DNA from 3 places in the Rhizobium sp. NLR22b genome. Region 2 is predicted to be linked to each of the others. Evidence: riboswitches for the same ligand, from Rfam matches in the RefSeq annotation. Region 2 holds a riboswitch; each other region holds the start of a gene.
What was found. A riboswitch is a leader RNA that binds a small molecule or an ion and turns the genes downstream of it on or off. The one in region 2 is predicted to bind thiamine pyrophosphate.
Positions count from the first base shown of each region.

Region 1: linked by a shared signal. The riboswitch ahead of thiM (hydroxyethylthiazole kinase) and the one ahead of thiC (phosphomethylpyrimidine synthase ThiC) in region 2 are both predicted to bind thiamine pyrophosphate.
Region 3: linked by a shared signal. The riboswitch ahead of thiC (phosphomethylpyrimidine synthase ThiC) and the one ahead of thiC (phosphomethylpyrimidine synthase ThiC) in region 2 are both predicted to bind thiamine pyrophosphate.

Region 1 covers NZ_JABDWM010000002.1:423,132-428,701, reverse strand. Annotated here, with positions in the region: gene HJC00_RS05730 (ABC transporter substrate-binding protein) at 1-1,255, opposite strand, end outside; gene HJC00_RS05725 (DUF1349 domain-containing protein) at 1,484-2,068, shown strand; TPP riboswitch at 2,197-2,293, shown strand; gene thiM (hydroxyethylthiazole kinase) at 2,344-3,147, shown strand; gene thiE (thiamine phosphate synthase) at 3,144-3,779, shown strand; gene thiD (bifunctional hydroxymethylpyrimidine kinase/phosphomethylpyrimidine kinase) at 3,776-4,585, shown strand; gene HJC00_RS05705 (GNAT family N-acetyltransferase) at 4,793-5,272, shown strand; gene HJC00_RS05700 (glycoside hydrolase family 3 N-terminal domain-containing protein) at 5,297-5,570, shown strand, end outside.
Region 2 covers NZ_JABDWM010000015.1:185,683-191,252, reverse strand. Annotated here, with positions in the region: gene thiO (glycine oxidase ThiO) at 1-535, opposite strand, end outside; gene thiC (phosphomethylpyrimidine synthase ThiC) at 538-2,370, opposite strand; TPP riboswitch at 2,465-2,596, opposite strand; gene HJC00_RS23560 (SPFH domain-containing protein) at 3,244-5,283, shown strand; gene HJC00_RS23555 (YciI family protein) at 5,331-5,570, opposite strand, start outside.
Region 3 covers NZ_JABDWM010000028.1:32,956-38,525, reverse strand. Annotated here, with positions in the region: gene thiC (phosphomethylpyrimidine synthase ThiC) at 1-1,548, opposite strand, end outside; TPP riboswitch at 1,642-1,753, opposite strand; gene HJC00_RS29745 (hypothetical protein) at 1,951-2,661, opposite strand; gene HJC00_RS29740 (hypothetical protein) at 3,071-3,382, opposite strand; partial or broken gene HJC00_RS33230 (IS5/IS1182 family transposase) at 3,591-3,784, shown strand; partial or broken gene HJC00_RS29730 (ornithine cyclodeaminase) at 4,103-4,336, opposite strand; gene HJC00_RS29725 (aspartate/glutamate racemase family protein) at 4,705-5,439, shown strand.

The DNA.
Region 1 (5,570 bases), on a different contig from region 2:
GGAAGGGGCTGTGGGTGATATAGATATCCCAGAGCTTCGGATCGGTGCGGCGCTGCGTCAGCGTCGCCCAGTCCACCACCTGCATATCGACGGTGAAGCCGGCAAGCTTCAGATATTCGGCGGCGACCTGCGCCATCTTGTAATGGAACTCGTATTGACGGCTGGTCAGGATGCGGATCGGCTCGCCGTTGTAACCCGCTTTCTTGGCGGCAGCCGCCGCCCCTTCCGGATCGGCGACATTATAGGCGCCCTCGACGCCGGCATCCGTCGACCAGGCAAAGGTCTTGGGGTAGATGGCGCCGTCGAGCGCATAAAAATCCTTGCTGCCGAAGGCTGCCGCCAGCATGTCTTCCATGCTGAGCGCTTGGCGGATCGCCTTGCGGACCTCGACATTGGCAGCCACACCTTCCTTCGTATTGAAGACGAAGACCGGATAACCGAAGGGCTTCAGCATGACCGGCTGCGAGGCAGTCGACGCCTTCAGCTTGTCGTAGGATTCGACCGCGATCGAGTCGACATAATCATATTGGCCCGAAATGGCGGCCTCGACGCGGGTGTTCGGATCCGGCACCGGCACGAAGCGGATTTCATCGAGATATTGATGGCGGGCGCCGCCGTAACCATTGCCGTCGCCCTCGCGTGACTTATAGCCGTCGAAGCGGACGAGCTGGATATATTGGTCGGCCTTGCGCTCCTTCAGCATATAGGGGCCGGTGCCAATGAATTCCTTCATCGGTTCGTCCTGCTTTTCGGAAGGGATGATGATCGCCGCCGAATTGTTGAAGGCGAGCAACGAGGTCAGCGGCGCATAGGGCTGCTTCAGGGTGATGGTGACGGTCGAAGGATCGGTCGCGGCGATCTTGCCGATGAAGCCCGCCACCTGCTTGCCGCGCGAGGCGATCTTCGTCCAGCGGCCAAGCGAGGCGACAACATCCTCGGACGTCATGTCTGTATTGTCGTGGAACTTGATGCCGGTCCTCAGCTTGATCGTATAGGTTTTGCCGTCGGCGCTGATCTCCGGCAGGCTTTCGGCCAGCAGCGGCGTGACGTTCCAACTCTTGTCGAAGGTGTAGAGCGTTTCGAAAATATGCTGGGTGACGATGCCGACAAGATCAGCCGTCGACGACATCGGATCGAGCGTCGGCGGCTCGCCGATCGTCGCGACATTGATGACGCCGCCCTTTTCCTGGGCAAGCAGGGCGGACGGCAGGGCGACGAGCGCGGTGCCGAGCAGGAATGCGACCAGTGTTTTCATGTGATGGCTCCCGTTTAGTTCCATTATTATGCAATTCATCTTTTTGTAACAGAATAAGAACTGGATCGATCCTGTCAAGCGCGGGCGACGGATTATGCAGCCGCGGATAGCGCGACGCCGAAAAAGCACCATCTTCATCTGCGGCTGTCTGCGCTGCATGAAAGCGGCATGATATGCCAAAGTCAGGCGGTCGCCTTCGGTCAGGCTTCAACAGAACGGGAGAACGGGATGAGCATCGATTTCAACAAAGGAAAGTGGCTGAACGAGCCGGCCAGCTGGCGCGCAGACGAAACCAGCCTCACCCTGACGACCGACGAGAAAACCGATTTTTGGTGCGAAACCTATTACGGCTTCACCCGCGACAACGGCCATTTCCTCGCTTTTCCCACCGGTGACAGCTTCACCGCCGAGATCCGCATCCAGGGCGAATTCCGCACCCTCTACGATCAGGCCGGCCTGATGGTGCGCCTCGACGAAACACGCTGGGTGAAGTCAGGCGTCGAATTCACCGACGGCGAAGCCTTCCTCAGCGCCGTCGTCACCGACGGCAGATCCGACTGGTCGGTGTCCCAGCCCTTCAAGGAACTCGAAGATTTCCACATCCGCGTCACCGTTGCAGGCGGCGCCATGCGCATCCAGGCCTCCCGCGACGGCAGCCGCTGGCCGCTGCTGCGGCTAGCGCCCTTCCCGGCTGCCGACCGCTATGAAGTCGGGCCGGCGGCCTGCACGCCGGAGCGCAGCGGGTTGAGGGTGCGGTTTTCGGAGTTTTCGATCGGGCCGGCGATTACGACGGATCTTCACGATTTGAGTTAGCCGGATAGGATGCGATCGGGATTGCATTCCTGAGCAGCAACGTTCACGCCTAAAGCGCAGCCGCAAGGAGAGTACCGAACCCTCATTTTCGAGATGACATCCGCCCCGTTCTCTGCGAAAAAGAGCGCGATGAGAGACAGGGGCGCCCGTCGACAGACGGGCTGAGAAGCACCCTTCGAACCTGAACCGGATAATGCCGGCGGAGGGAGTCGCTCGGGGTCGCGGTTTCGCCCGCACGAATTGCCCCGTGCCCGCCCCCGCCTGAAAGGGGCGCCATGCAAAACAAGATCACGTCGGGAGCCATGCTGAAGGCGATGCGCGAAAAGCCGCCGCTCGTCCAGTGCATCACCAATTATGTCGCCATGAACATCGCGGCCAATGTTCTGCTTGCGTCGGGCGCCTCGCCCGCCATGGTGCACGCCGCTGAAGAAGCCGGCGAATTCGCCGGCATCGCGAATGCATTGACCATCAACATCGGCACGCTTTCGACGCAATGGATCGAAGGCATGCAGACGGCGGCGAGGGCCGCCAACGCAGCCGGCAAACCATGGGTCCTCGATCCGGTCGCGCATTACGCGACGGCCTTCCGCCGCGGAGCGGTCGCCGATCTCCTGGCGCTGAAGCCGACGATCATCCGCGGCAATGCTTCCGAGATCATCGCCCTTGCCGGCGGAGAGAGCCGCGGCCAGGGCGTCGACAGCCGCGACCCGGTCGAGCAGGCGGAAGGCTCGGCGCGGCGGCTCGCCGAGCGACAGCGGGCGGTGGTCGCCGTCACCGGTGCGGCCGATTTCGTCACCGATGGTGAAAGAGCCGTGCGCATCAAAGGCGGATCGGTCCTGATGCCGCAGGTCACCGCACTCGGCTGCTCGCTCACCTGCCTGATCGGCGCCTTTGCCGCGACCGCCCCTGAGGATACGTTCGGGGCGACAGTTGCGGCCCTTGCGACCTTCTCCGTCGCGGGCGAGGATGCCGCCCTCGGGGCGGCCGGCCCCGGCTCCTTCGCTTGGCGTTTCCTCGATGCGCTGTCAGCCCTGGACGCCGAAACGCTCGATGCCCGGGCAAGGATTTCGGCCGTATGAAGGTTTTCGACCTTTCGCTCTATCTCGTCCTCGACCCCGAACTCTGCGCCGGGATCGGCATGGTCGAGACCGCGCGCCTTGCCGTTGCCGGCGGCGCCACGATGGTGCAACTGCGCGACAAACATGCGGGCACGACCAGAATGATCGAGACCGGCCGAGCCTTGAAACAAGCGCTTGCGGGAACCGGCGCCCTGCTCATCGTCAACGACGATGTCGAGGCGGCGATCGCCATAAGTGCCGACGGCCTGCATATCGGCCAGGAAGACATGGACGCGCGCACGGCACGGACGATGATCGGCCCCGGGATGATCCTCGGCCTCTCGGTCGAGACCGCGCCGCTTGCTAGCGCCGTCGATCCCGGTCTCGTCGATTATGCCGGCGTCGGACCGGTCTTTGCGACGCCGACCAAGGCCGACCACAAGCAGCCGATCGGCTTTGACGGTCTGGCAAGGCTGGTGAAGGCTTCGCCGGTGCCGTCAGTCGCCATCGGCGGCCTCAAGGCGAACCACGTGGCCGAGGTATTTGCCGCAGGCGCCAATGGGCTTGCCGTCGTCTCAGCCATCGCCGGCACGCCGGACCCCGAGGCGGCCACGCGCCGCATCGCCGCAGAAATCCGAAAGGTCCGCCCATGATCCGCAACGTTCTCTCCATCGCCGGCTCCGATCCCTCGGGCGGCGCCGGCATCCAGGCCGATCTCAAGGCCTTTTCCGCCCGCGGCGTCTACGGCATGGCGGTGCTGACCGCGCTGACGGCGCAGAACACGCAAGGGGTGAGCGGCGTGCATCTGGTGCCGCCGCAATTCGTCGCCGACCAGGTCGATGCCGTCTTTGCCGATGTGCGCGTCGACGCCGTCAAGATCGGCATGATCGCCAATGCCGGCATCGCCGAGGCCGTTGCCGCAGCCCTCGCGCACCGGCGTGGCATCCCCGTCGTTCTCGACCCGGTGATGATCGCCAAGGGGGGCGCCGCCCTGCTCGCACCTGAAGCGGTCGACGTGCTGACCAGGCGGCTGCTGCCACTTGCCACGCTTCTCACCCCGAACCTGCCGGAAGCCGCCGCACTTCTGCACCAGCCGGTCGCGACAAACCGGGCCGAGATGGCCGCCCAGGCCGAGCGGCTGCGCGCCCTTGGTCCGGCCGCCGTGCTGGTCAAGGGCGGACACCTCGACGGTGACGAAAGCCCCGACGTGCTTGCCACTGCCGACGGCCTGCACTGGTTCGAGGCGCGACGCGTGCCGACCAAGAATACCCACGGCACCGGCTGCACGCTGTCCAGCGCGCTGGCCGCCGAACTCGCCAAAGGCGACTCGACGCCAGGGGCTGTTGCCATTGCCAAGGACTATCTCGCCGGCGCGGTCGCAGCCGCCGGAAAGCTCAGCGTCGGCTCCGGCCACGGTCCGGTGCAGCATTTCCACGCGCTCTGGCAAGAGGGCGAATAGGCGCTGGCATCGGCAAACAGATGCAAATGTAAAACGGCCCGGCTTGTTCCGGGCCGTTTTGCATTGGACCCATACCGCACGTCGAGGCCGCAACGAGAACAGTCGCGTCCAAGAAAATCCCTGTTGACAAGCCTTCTGAGATGGCCAAGTCTATGACATTAAAAGGGGATATATTCCGCAATAACGGAACATCCAGAGGAGAGACGGGTGCCGGACCTGCTTGTGAGCTTATATTCCACTAGGCTCGCCGAACTGAAAGAGCGGGCTGACGTCGTCGGCGCCTCCATCCGTCCGGCTCTTCCTGCGGAACTGCACCTCGTGGTCAACTGGGTTCGCGAACAATTCAGCGAGAATTGGGCGAGCGAGGTTTCGGTCGCTTTTTCCCGCCAGCCCGTCGCCTGCCTGATATCAGTCGAAGGCGGCAAGTTGCTTGGCTTTGCCTGCTACGACACCACGGCGCGTGGCTTCTTCGGCCCGACCGGCGTCGATTCCGGAGCACGCGGCAGGGGCATCGGCCTCGCGCTGTTTTCCGCCTGCCTTGAGACAATGAAGACGCTCGGCCATGCCTACGCCTTCATCGGCGATGCCGGCCCCGTCGACTTCTACGCCAGGACCGCAGGCGCCATCGTTATCCCCGCCCCCGACAAGGGCATTTACGAAGGCATGCTCAGAAGCGCGCCGAAATGACCATCTGATACCGGAGTTCCAGAATTGTCCTCGACCCCTCTTGCCCTTTTCGTCGGGCTTCCGAATCCCATCATATCGGATTATGAATTCGCGCTCTTTCGCGACACCAACCCGCTCGGCCTTTTCGTCGGGCGGCGCAATCAGCGCGAGCCGGAGCAGACGAGGCGCCTGATCGAGCGCTTTCGCGAAGCCGTCGGCCGCGACGATGCGCCTGTCTTCACCGACCAGGAAGGCGGGCGCGTCCAACACCTCGACGCCGGTCCCTGGCCGCTCTTCCGCAGCTTCGGCCAGTTCGCCG
Region 2 (5,570 bases):
CCCCGGTGCAGTCGATCACCCGATCGTAATGGGCAAGGTCAGCATCGCCCGTGGTGCCGAATGTGAGACGCATGCGGGCTTCTTCAAGTCCGGCGGCCAGCCCCGCGAGTGCCTGCCGTGGATCGAGATGCGCTTCCTGCGGAAAGAACAATGCCCTGCGGAAGCGGCCGGCGAGATCCGGTTCAAGAGCCGCGATCGCCGGCTCGTCCAGCCATTCCCATCCGCTTGTCCGGCGACAAAAGCGGTCGAGTTCGCCGGCATCGCGCCCGGCCGCCACGACAAGCGTTCCCCGACGATTGATATGGCCGGGTAGTGCTGCCTCCCACCAATCGGCGGCAAGACGGCCGAGCGCCAGGACCGGCTCCTCCGCGCTTTCCCTTTCGCACCATGGGGCCAGCATGCCGCCGGCAAAGCCGGAAGCGCCTGCACCGATCCGGTCGGCTTGATCAGCGACGCTGACCCGGAAACCATGTCGATAGAGCTGCCAGGCAACGGTGAGGCCGGCAACGCCGGCCCCCTTGACGAGAATATGCATCGTCATTCTCCGGCAGGCGTTTTCGCGGCCTCGGCGACCGGCATGTAGAGATCGCCGCCATCACGATACCTGGCAGCCATCGCTTCCAGTCCTTCTTTCTGAGCTTCGGCGCGAATGTCGTGGGAAATGCGCATGGAACAGAATTTCGGGCCGCACATCGAACAGAAATGCGCTACCTTGTGCGCCTCTTTCGGCAGGGTCTCGTCATGGAAGGAACGCGCCGTATCCGGGTCGAGCGAGAGGTTGAACTGGTCTTCCCAGCGAAATTCGAAGCGCGCCCGCGACAGTGCATCGTCACGGATGCGGGCGGCCGGATGGCCCTTGGCAAGGTCGGCGGCATGCGCGGCAATCTTGTAGGTGATGACACCGGTCTTGACGTCGCTGCGGTCGGGCAGGCCCAGATGCTCCTTCGGCGTGACGTAGCAGAGCATCGCCGTTCCGAACCAGCCGATCATTGCGGCTCCGATGCCGGAGGTGATGTGATCGTAGCCGGGGGCGATATCGGTCGTCAGCGGTCCGAGCGTATAGAAGGGAGCCTCGCCGCAGACCTTGAGCTGCTTGTCCATATTCTCCTTGATCTTGTGCATCGGCACGTGGCCGGGGCCTTCGATCATCACCTGGCAATCCCTGGCCCAGGCGATCTTGGTCAGTTCGCCGAGGGTTTCGAGCTCGGCAAATTGCGCGGCGTCGTTGGCATCGGCGATCGAGCCGGGGCGAAGACCATCTCCAAGCGAGAAGGATACGTCATAGGCGCGGCAGATGTCGCAGATTTCCTCGAAATGCTCATAGAGGAAGCTCTCCTTGTGGTGATGCAGACACCACTTGGCCATGATCGAACCGCCGCGTGAGACGATGCCGGTGACACGATTGACGGTGAGCGGGATATAGGCAAGCCGCACGCCCGCATGAATGGTGAAATAATCGACCCCCTGCTCGGCCTGTTCAATCAGCGTATCGCGATAGACTTCCCACGTGAGATCCTCGGCTATGCCGTTCACCTTTTCCAGCGCCTGGTAGAGCGGCACCGTTCCGATCGGAACCGGCGAATTGCGGATGATCCATTCCCGGATGTTGTGAATGTTGCGGCCGGTGGAAAGGTCCATGACCGTGTCGGCACCCCAGCGGATTGCCCAGACCATCTTCTCCACCTCTTCCGCCATCGACGAGGTAACGGCCGAGTTGCCGATATTGGCGTTGATCTTCACCAGGAAATTCCGGCCGATGATCATCGGTTCGGCCTCCGGATGGTTGATGTTGGCTGGAATGATCGCCCGGCCGGCTGCCACTTCCTGCCGCACGAATTCGGCCGTCACGAAATCGGGAACGTCAGCGCCAAAGCTCTCGCCGTCGCGAGCGAGCGCCTCCTTCGTGGCCTGCCGGCCAAGGTTTTCGCGGATGGCGATGAACTCCATTTCCGGCGTGACGATGCCGGCACGCGCATAGGCGAGCTGGGTGACGGCGCGGCCGGCCTTTGCCTTCAGCGGCGTGCTGCGAAGGGGGAATTCCGGCGTCAGCCGTTCGCCTGTGGCAAAACCATTGTCTTCAGGCTTCACCACACGGCCTTCATAGGCTTCGACGTCGCCCCGCGCCCTGATCCAGCTCTCGCGCAAACGCGGGAGCCCGGCGTCGATCGAGACCGTATGTGTCGGGTCGGTATAGGGGCCGGAGGAGTCATAGACCGTTACCGGCGGTTCGCCCGAGGTCGGGTGAAGGCTGATTTCGCGCATCGGCACGCGCAGATCCGGATAGAGCGTTCCGGGCTTGGCGATCTTGGTCGAGCCCGGAAGCGGGCCGGTGGTGACGACCGGAGTAAGCTTGGGTGCAACAATATTCATGGGTGAGGCTCCAAGGTTTGACGTTTGGAGACCCAGTTCCAGAGTTGGAATGATGAAAAGACGCCTCAAGCAACAAAGCGAAATCCGCCCGACAGCCGCAGCGTCCGCACCGTCCCTACGCCAGTATGAACTGGATCAGGTTCAACGGGTCACTGCGCCACAACAGGCAAAGCCGTATTGTTCAGCAGAATCTCAGCCCCTTGCCGGGACACCCCTGGTGAATGCTCGGCATCAAAGACCGGAGTGGCCCTGATGTCAAGCCGACCCTCACGCGTTCTCATCCGCCGGCTTTGAGTCCGCGGCAGACATCATTCCGCGTCCTCACGCGAGCTACGGCTCTCGCCAAAGGACTACCGTCAGCCGATCTCGGAAACTTGCGGCTTAGATAAGCGGGGATCGGTGTATCGACCCGACTGTACAAGAAATGCGCCACACCAACAGCAGACAAGACGTGGATAGCGAGCGTGCCTGACCTTGCAGAGGGCCTGCCAACGCAATTTTCCAGACCCCGGCTCAACGGCCCGGTATGTAAGTCAAGCGGCAATATTTATTCAGCTGAATTGAATGTTCGAAATAGCAAAATCACTGGAAGTACTTATCCGATTTCAGCATTGAACATATTTACACCGATAGCTGTTGTCCTTACTTCCTCTATCGTTATGTCTAGCAAGGCAACACCGATGTGAGACCACTCACGACGCGCCGTCCCCCAGCGGGACTCGCGGTCATTCTCCCTGACAATCAGCAGCCTTAAGCGTTCGACAGGTTCTTAGCGCGTCGAGCAAAAAGGCGCGCCATTTCCCCGTCATATCAACCAACGCCAACCGGGCGGTCATCGGGTGGACGAACCCGTGCGCCTATGCGAGAGAAAAGATGGAAACCCTCCAATACCTTAGCCCGATGGGATGGAAGGCGATCGAAATCGCTGTCACCCTCATCATACTGGCCATGCTGTTCCGGTGGAGCGGAGTAATCCGCTATATCCCCAACGACAGGCTCGGCATCCTCGAAAAGCTGTGGAGCTTTCGCGGCTCCGTCGACAATGGCTTCATCGCGCTCTATGGCGAGGCCGGCTTTCAGCCGGATGTCGTGCGCGGCGGTCTGCATTTCTTCATGCCGTTCCAGTATTCGATGCATCGCGCCAACCTCGTGACCATTCCGCAGGGCCAGATCGGCTATGTCTTCGCCCGTGACGGCGAGCCGTTGCCGCCGACCCAGACGCTGGCCTCGAATATCGATGCCGATGATTTTCAGGATGTGCGCAGCTTTCTCACCAAGGGCGGCCAGAAGGGGCCGCAACGCAAGATCCTGCGCGAAGGCACATATGCCATCAATCTCGCGCAGTTCATCGTGTTGACCGCGCAATCAACTTATGCAGTCAACCTGAACGCGTCGGAACAAAGACTGTTTTCCGACATGTCCACTTTGATCACTGAGCGGAATGGCTTCGAGCCCGTCCTCATCCACGACGCCGAGGACCTGATCGGGATCGTCACCATCCATGACGGTCCGGCGCTGCCGGATGGCGAGATCATCGCGCCGACCGTTGCCAACAACCCGAAGGATCCGAACTTCCACAATAATTTCCAGGATCCGGAGAAGTTTCTCAATGCCGGCGGTTATCGCGGCCGGCAATTGCAGGTGCTTGCCGACGGCAGCTATTTCCTCAACCGCATCTTCGCGACCGTCGAACTCGTGGAAAAGACGATCATCGACGTCGGCACGGTGGGTGTCGTCGTCTCCTATACCGGCCGGCGAAGCGCGGATATTTCAGGTCAGTCTTATCGCCACGGCGAACTGGTCGAGACGGGCGCACGCGGTGTCTGGTCGACGCCGCTTCTGCCGGGCAAATATGCGTTCAACACCTATGCCGGCAATATCATCATCGTGCCGACCACAAACTTCGTGCTCAAATGGACGAAGGAACAGTTCGGCGAGCACCGGCTGGACGAAAACCTTTCAGAAGTGTCGCTGATCACCAGGGATGCGTTCGAACCGGTGCTGCCACTCTCGGTCGTCGTGCATATCGACTATATGAAGGCGCCGCTCGTCGTGCAGCGTTTCGGGGACATCAAACGGCTGGTCGAACAGACACTCGATCCGATGGTCTCGGCCTACTTCAAGAATATCGCTCAGACCAAGACCTTGATCGAACTGCTGCAGGAACGCAGCGAAATCCAGCGCAGATCCGGTGACGAAATGCGGGAGAAGTTTTCGTCGTATAGCCTCGGGCTGCAGGAGGTGCTGATCGGTACGCCTCGCGCCAGTAATGGCCAGAACAGCATCGAGCAGATCCTCATCCAGCTGCGCGAACGCCAGATCGCCGTCGAGAAGGTCGAGACTTATAAGTTGCAGGAAGCGGCGGCGATCCAGGAGCGCACATTGCGCGAGAAAGAAGCACTGGCCGAACAGCAGGCCAAGATCACGACGTCGGCGCTCACCATCGAGATCAGCGAGAACGAAGGCAAGGCGCAGCTCGCCCGCACCCGCCAGCAGGCCGAAACCATTCAGGTCACCGCCAAGGCAGAGGCCGAGAAGGTGCGCCTGGCCGGCCTCGGCGAAGCCGACCGGATCAAGGCGATCGCACTTGCAGATGCCGAGCGTATCAAGGCGACCGGCCTTGCCGATGCCCAGAAGGTACGCGCCGTCGGTCTGGCGGAAGCCGAGGCGACCGAGAAGAAGGTGGCGGCCTTCGGCGGTCCGGACTATCAGCTCCACTCGCAGGTGCTGATGCGCTTTGCCGAAGCGATCGAAAACGGCAAGCTGCCGCTCGTGCCGCAGATCCAGGTCGCCGGTGCCGGCGGCGACAAGGGCGGCGCCAACGGCCTGGTGGAAATGATGCTGTCGATGCTGGTCGCCGATCGGCTTGGACGACAGGGTGCCCCGGCTGTGGTGCCAGCGCCGGCCGAATAACATTGATTGTGGATGGGCCGGTCATGCCGGCCCATTTTTCTTCCTGCCTAAAACGCCGGTCGGAAACTCTCGCGCAGAATTCCGAAAGTGGGCCGCCATTCGAATAGATCGACGCTCGTGTACACGCCGGAGCCAACGAAGGGATCTCCCGCGCTGAACGCCTCGAACTCGGCCAGCGTTTCGACTTCCGCAATTACGACGGCGGTAGAAGCCCTGCCCTCGGCCGGCGGTGCAGACGGGCCGGAAAGCATGATGCGGATCGTCGCGCCGCGCAGATAGGCCTTGTG
Region 3 (5,570 bases), on a different contig from region 2:
CGCGTCATCGCGCAGCTGTGCTGCCGGATGCCCCTTGGCGAGATCAGCCGCGTGGGCCGCGATCTTGTAGGTGATGACGCCTACCTTCACGTCGTTGCGGTCGGGAAGCCCCAGGTGCTCCTTGGGCGTGACGTAGCAGAGCATCGCCGTACCGAACCAGCCGATCATTGCTGCGCCGATGCCGGAGGTGATGTGATCGTAACCCGGTGCGATATCCGTCGTCAGCGGTCCAAGCGTATAGAAGGGCGCCTCGCCGCAGACCTTGAGCTGCTTGTCCATGTTTTCCTTGATCTTGTGCATCGGCACATGGCCGGGGCCTTCGATCATCACCTGGCAGTCTTTCGCCCAGGCGATCTTGGTCAACTCTCCCAGTGTTTCCAGTTCGGCGAATTGCGCTGCATCGTTGGCATCGGCGATGGAGCCAGGACGCAGGCCGTCGCCGAGCGAGAAGGAAACGTCATAGGCGCGGCAGATATCGCAGATCTCCTCGAAATGCTCGTAGAGGAAGCTCTCGCGATGATGATGGAGACACCACTTGGCCATGATCGAGCCGCCGCGCGAGACGATGCCGGTGACGCGGTTGACGGTGAGCGGGATGTAGTGAAGCCGCACGCCGGCATGGATGGTGAAATAGTCGACGCCCTGTTCGGCCTGCTCGATCAGCGTGTCGCGATACACCTCCCAGGTCAGGTTCTCGGCAATGCCCTCGACCTTCTCCAGCGCCTGGTAGAGCGGCACGGTACCGATTGGTAGCGGCGAATTGCGGATGATCCATTCGCGGATGTTGTGAATGTTGCGGCCGGTGGAAAGGTCCATGACGGTGTCGGCACCCCAGCGCGCCGCCCAGAGCATCTTCTCGACCTCTTCGGCCATCGACGACGTGATGGCCGAATTGCCGATATTGGCGTTGATCTTCACCAGGAAATTGCGGCCGATGATCATCGGCTCGGCTTCGGGATGATTGATGTTGGCGGGGATGATCGCTCGTCCCGCCGCCACTTCCTGCCGGACGAATTCCGCCGTCACATGGTCCGGAATATGAGCGCCGAAGCTCTCGCCGTCTCGAACCATTGCCTCCTCCTGCGCCTTGCGGCCGAGGTTTTCGCGGATGGCTATGAATTCCATCTCGGGCGTGACGATGCCGGCGCGCGCATAAGAGAGCTGGGTGACTGCACTGCCATCCTTTGCGCGCAGCGGCTGGCGTAGCGCGGGGAATTCGGGCGTCAGCCTTTCGCCGCTGGCAAAGCCGTTGTCTTCGGGACGGACATGGCGGCCCTTATAGGCCTCGACGTCGCCGCGGGCGAGAACCCAGTCACGTCGCAGTGAGGGCAGCCCCTGTTCGACACGGATCTCGGTGCCCTCGATCGTATAGGGGCCGGACGAGTCGTAGACGACAACGGGCGGCTCGCCCGATGTCGGATGAAGGCTGATTTCGCGCATCGGCACGCAAATGTCGGGATGGATGTCCCCCCGACTGTAGATCTTCCTGGATGTCGGCAAGGGGCCGGTGGTGACGGTTGGGGTGATATTCTTTGCGGCGATGTTCACGGTTTGAGGCTCCAAGTTTGAGTTTGGAGACCCAGTCCTCAGCCGGAATGATGGAAAGACGCCGGCACGGATTCCACGCGTGAATCCGAAACCTCTCGAGCGCTTGCACCGTCCCTACGCCAGTATGAACTGGATCAGGTTCAACGGGTCACTGCGCGCGATAGCAGTATCTCAGCCCCTTGCCGGGACCCCCCTGGTGAATGCCAAAAAGGGTAGAGGCTTGCCGAGGGGACTGTCAAGTGACCATCTGCGATGGCTCAGGATCGTGCGTCGCCGCGATCAACGAATCGACAAGTCAGTCGCCCGACGGCACGCTTCCGCAAGGCAGGCGCTTTTGTCGCATGCAGTGGCTGTCGATTTTTATCCCGCGCAATTCAGCAAGTATGCTGAGCTACCGAAGCGCTATTGAGAAAGCAGGCGCGGAACTGGAAAGTCTAGTACTTTGTCCGTGTAGCTTTCGACCAAGGCGCTAAACGGCGTGCCGTCTCGAAGTTTCAGTACGGCACGATGTTCGAGCAGGAACGGCGGCAGGCTGAGGGAACTTGTTTCATGCGCTGTTAAGCCGTCCATGTCCCAGCCTTCGGATAGAGGGGACCAGAGCAACTTGGCAGACAGGTTTGTGCGAGTGAAATTAAGAGCCTGAACGGCTCTGCCAAACGCGATATCGCTGGTCTTCAAAGCCTGATTCATCTCTGCAGTTAATTTTGCGGGTACATACCAGTTGTCGGCTTCCGACAAGACGCGGTCGCCGCAGACCAGGCGGACGCGGCGATAAGCGATCAGCTCACCGGGTCCGACGGTCAGAAGTTCACGGATGTGCTCATCGGCCGGCTTGTCTTGCCCGCCCACACGCTGAGCTACAATCTTAGAACCTTCCGGTGCGAGCTTGTGCGCGGCGCACCAGCGATCAAGGGTCAACGTAGCACTGGCGTTACTCAGGAGATTGGCATTCAAGGTCTGAAGGACCGCAAGCGCTTCCACTCGAGATGTTGGCGAGTTCAGCCACTGAGACCCTATAGACGGTTCTTGCGCAATTGCGATCTGGGTGCCCAGCACGATGGCAGTCGCTGCAAGTGCGGCGATGCGAATGCGTTTCGAAGAACAAAATGACACGGAGAACGAATCCTTTCTGCGGTGAATTTGATGGGCGAACCCTGCGCGTCAAATTTCCTTGATTTTGGCAGGCGAGCGCGCGTTGTCAGCGTATTTGATGCCAGCAGCAAGATTTGAACTGCGCCTTGCGGGTACCGTTTAACGGTCGGGTTCCCGATAGACTTTCTTACCATCTTCCGATGTTCCTGCCGTGCTGGTTCACACCTGTTGAAGCCTGTGTGCCCGAGCCGTCCTTTGCTTGCGTCGCATCAAGGTCGTCCATGATATCCTCCATCCGCTCGCCGACTTGTTGTTGGAGTTTGCAAGCGTTGGCGACTGAGCCGATGCTTCCATCCCGGAATATGGAAACTCAATAGACGTGGATTTCAAAGGAGGAACGTGGCGGCCGGTCCAAATTCTCCCAATTCACTTAACGGTTTAGCGCCTTTGTCGTCCTCTCGCTCGTTGCGAGATGTTCATATAGCTGGATCGGATAAAATAGCTCGCAACCGAAAGCAAAATCCAGGAGCCATTGTTGGAAAAAGGTCTTCTTCGTCGACCCGGAGCCCTCCTGCCGCTCGAGTGACAATTGCAGACCAGGCAGCGACACACCGTCGATGGTTGCCAACTGCAGATGCGAGGAGCCAAGGCGCTTGTCTGATTGCTTTTTCTGATGCATGTCATCGTGCTCCTTGTGCAAGCCTCCCGACGATGATGTCGCCGGCAAGATTTCAGCATTCATAGGAAGTAATCTTCCTGCACTGTGCTGTCGTAGCTCCTATTCAGGACAATTCATGAAATACGTCAGCAACGCAACAGATGAGACGGATATATCTTATAGTATATCGTTTTCGTTCGAGACATGGCAAATATCCGTGTGAAAAGTTCGTGAGTGATATGGTATATTATTGCATATATACTTACATATATTGATTTTCACAGCTTTGGGTGGCTGGATGGAATGGCAGGTCTTTGAAGGCCACGGCAGACGCCCGCTGGTCGAAATGGCAATCGGACGATACAAGGCTATCATCGGGCGGCGTCTGCGGGCCAGGTCGCCCCTAGTCAGCAGATCAACTGCGCCCTTCTCAGGCATGCTTGGCTTTGCGCCCGAAATCCATTCGCCGCACGGCACAATCAGCCGTTCCAAAGATTCGCAAGGACAGCTCGTCGTCGTCGGCGGCGCTCGAAGCTCCACAAGACGTTTAACGGCCAAGCAACAGCGCCCGGCGGATTTCTTACACGGTCTGGCCAAACGTGCGGGCCATGAGCGTATCACGCCGCGGCAATGCTTGGATGTTTGTCTATCGCTCCCCGCTTGGGAATGATCGGTGCATCGCTCCCATGAGCTTCCCTGCCGGGGGTGAACGCTCCTGCCAGATCGGAAGCTGCTTGTGGGCCGTCGCGAGTTGCGCCGCAGTTGGGAGCGGGTTTACTTCCCGTCGGCTGCCATGCAAGGTGTAATGCGGGTCTGTGGCGGATATTCCACAAAGAGGAGGATATCCTTGCTCAGTTCCCTCTTGCCGGGGCATTTGCCACCTACCGCGTTGATGTGGATTCCAGGTCCGACATGGTTATCCGACAGCATGGTCGCGCACTATTTGTCAGCCGTCCCTGTGGTGAAGATGTCGGCTCCGGCTTCTTCGACTGACGAGCACTGCTCGATCGTAAAGCCACGACCAGCGAGATTACGGGCTCATTTCGGCATCGTAGAGCCGATCCCTCCGGCCACCGCGGCTGATCGTCGGAACGCTCGATTGATGGCCGCCCCCAAAGGCTGTCACCTGCCGCAGGGCTATAAAACGTGCAGGCGCTCGCCTCGGTACGCGCCCGCCCCGGACCGCTCGTCCATGATCGCTCCATCAAACGTCCACGGGGCTTGAACTCACTAAGTACATACAGACGGAAACAAGGAGACAACGATGATGACTCACATGGCCTTGAGCTGCCGAGACCAACTAAGAGAAGTTCCGTGGTGACTGGTGAAGAAAAACTTCGATTGCAGTCGCCCACGGTGCCCTCATGTCGTACCAAATCCATTCTACGGCAAGATGAGATGTTCTGATGTCTGATATCAACCCGCAAGCAGATGCCCGTCCTCCCCACATAATTGGGTTAAAAAAGCCGCTTGGAGTGGTAGGGGGAATGGGAAGTCTAGCAACAGCGAAATTTCTGCAGGCTTTGGCTCAAAAAAGTGGCGCGGACACAGATCAAGACCACGTCCCATTTATTACTCTGTCACTTCCAAACATTTCTGATCAAACACACGCGATATCGACCGGTAGCAATGCGCCTTTGGGACAAATTCTGGAACGCGCAAAGTGGCTCGAAACCGTTGGATGTGGAGCTATAGCCATCCCCTGCAATACCGCGCATTTTTGGTCTTCTGAAATTGCAAACGCACTAACAATAAAGTTCATTAGTATAGTTGAGGTGACCCGCGACTTTATTCGTCAGAATAACGGAACCGCTATAGATAACCTGCGAACAATTGTCTTGGGAATGAAGGCATGTATTCAACGCAAATTATATGGAAATTTAACGGCAGGCTGGTGTGTCGAATCGATTCAACGAGACGCAGTAAGTGTCATTGATGAAGTCAAGAATGGAAATATAGGCCGCGCAAGATTTAAAATGGCGTTATTGATAGCGCGAACACGGAGCTTCAAGCCGGACGCTATTATACTTGGGTGCAGTGAGCTTTCTCTCGCATCCAGAGATATTTTCAAAGGTACAGATGTTATAGATCCGGTAGATATTCTTGTGGATGCGTGCATTTCATGGTTTCGCGAAACGTAGGCATCAACAAGCTTAGGAGCGATAGAAAGGGTGGCAAAGGTCGGAACTTCTACCTGGAGTATTGGATCGCTCAATGGCGCCGTCAGTTCACATGCTTTCGGACCAGTGTGCCACAATCGGCCCTCCCCAAT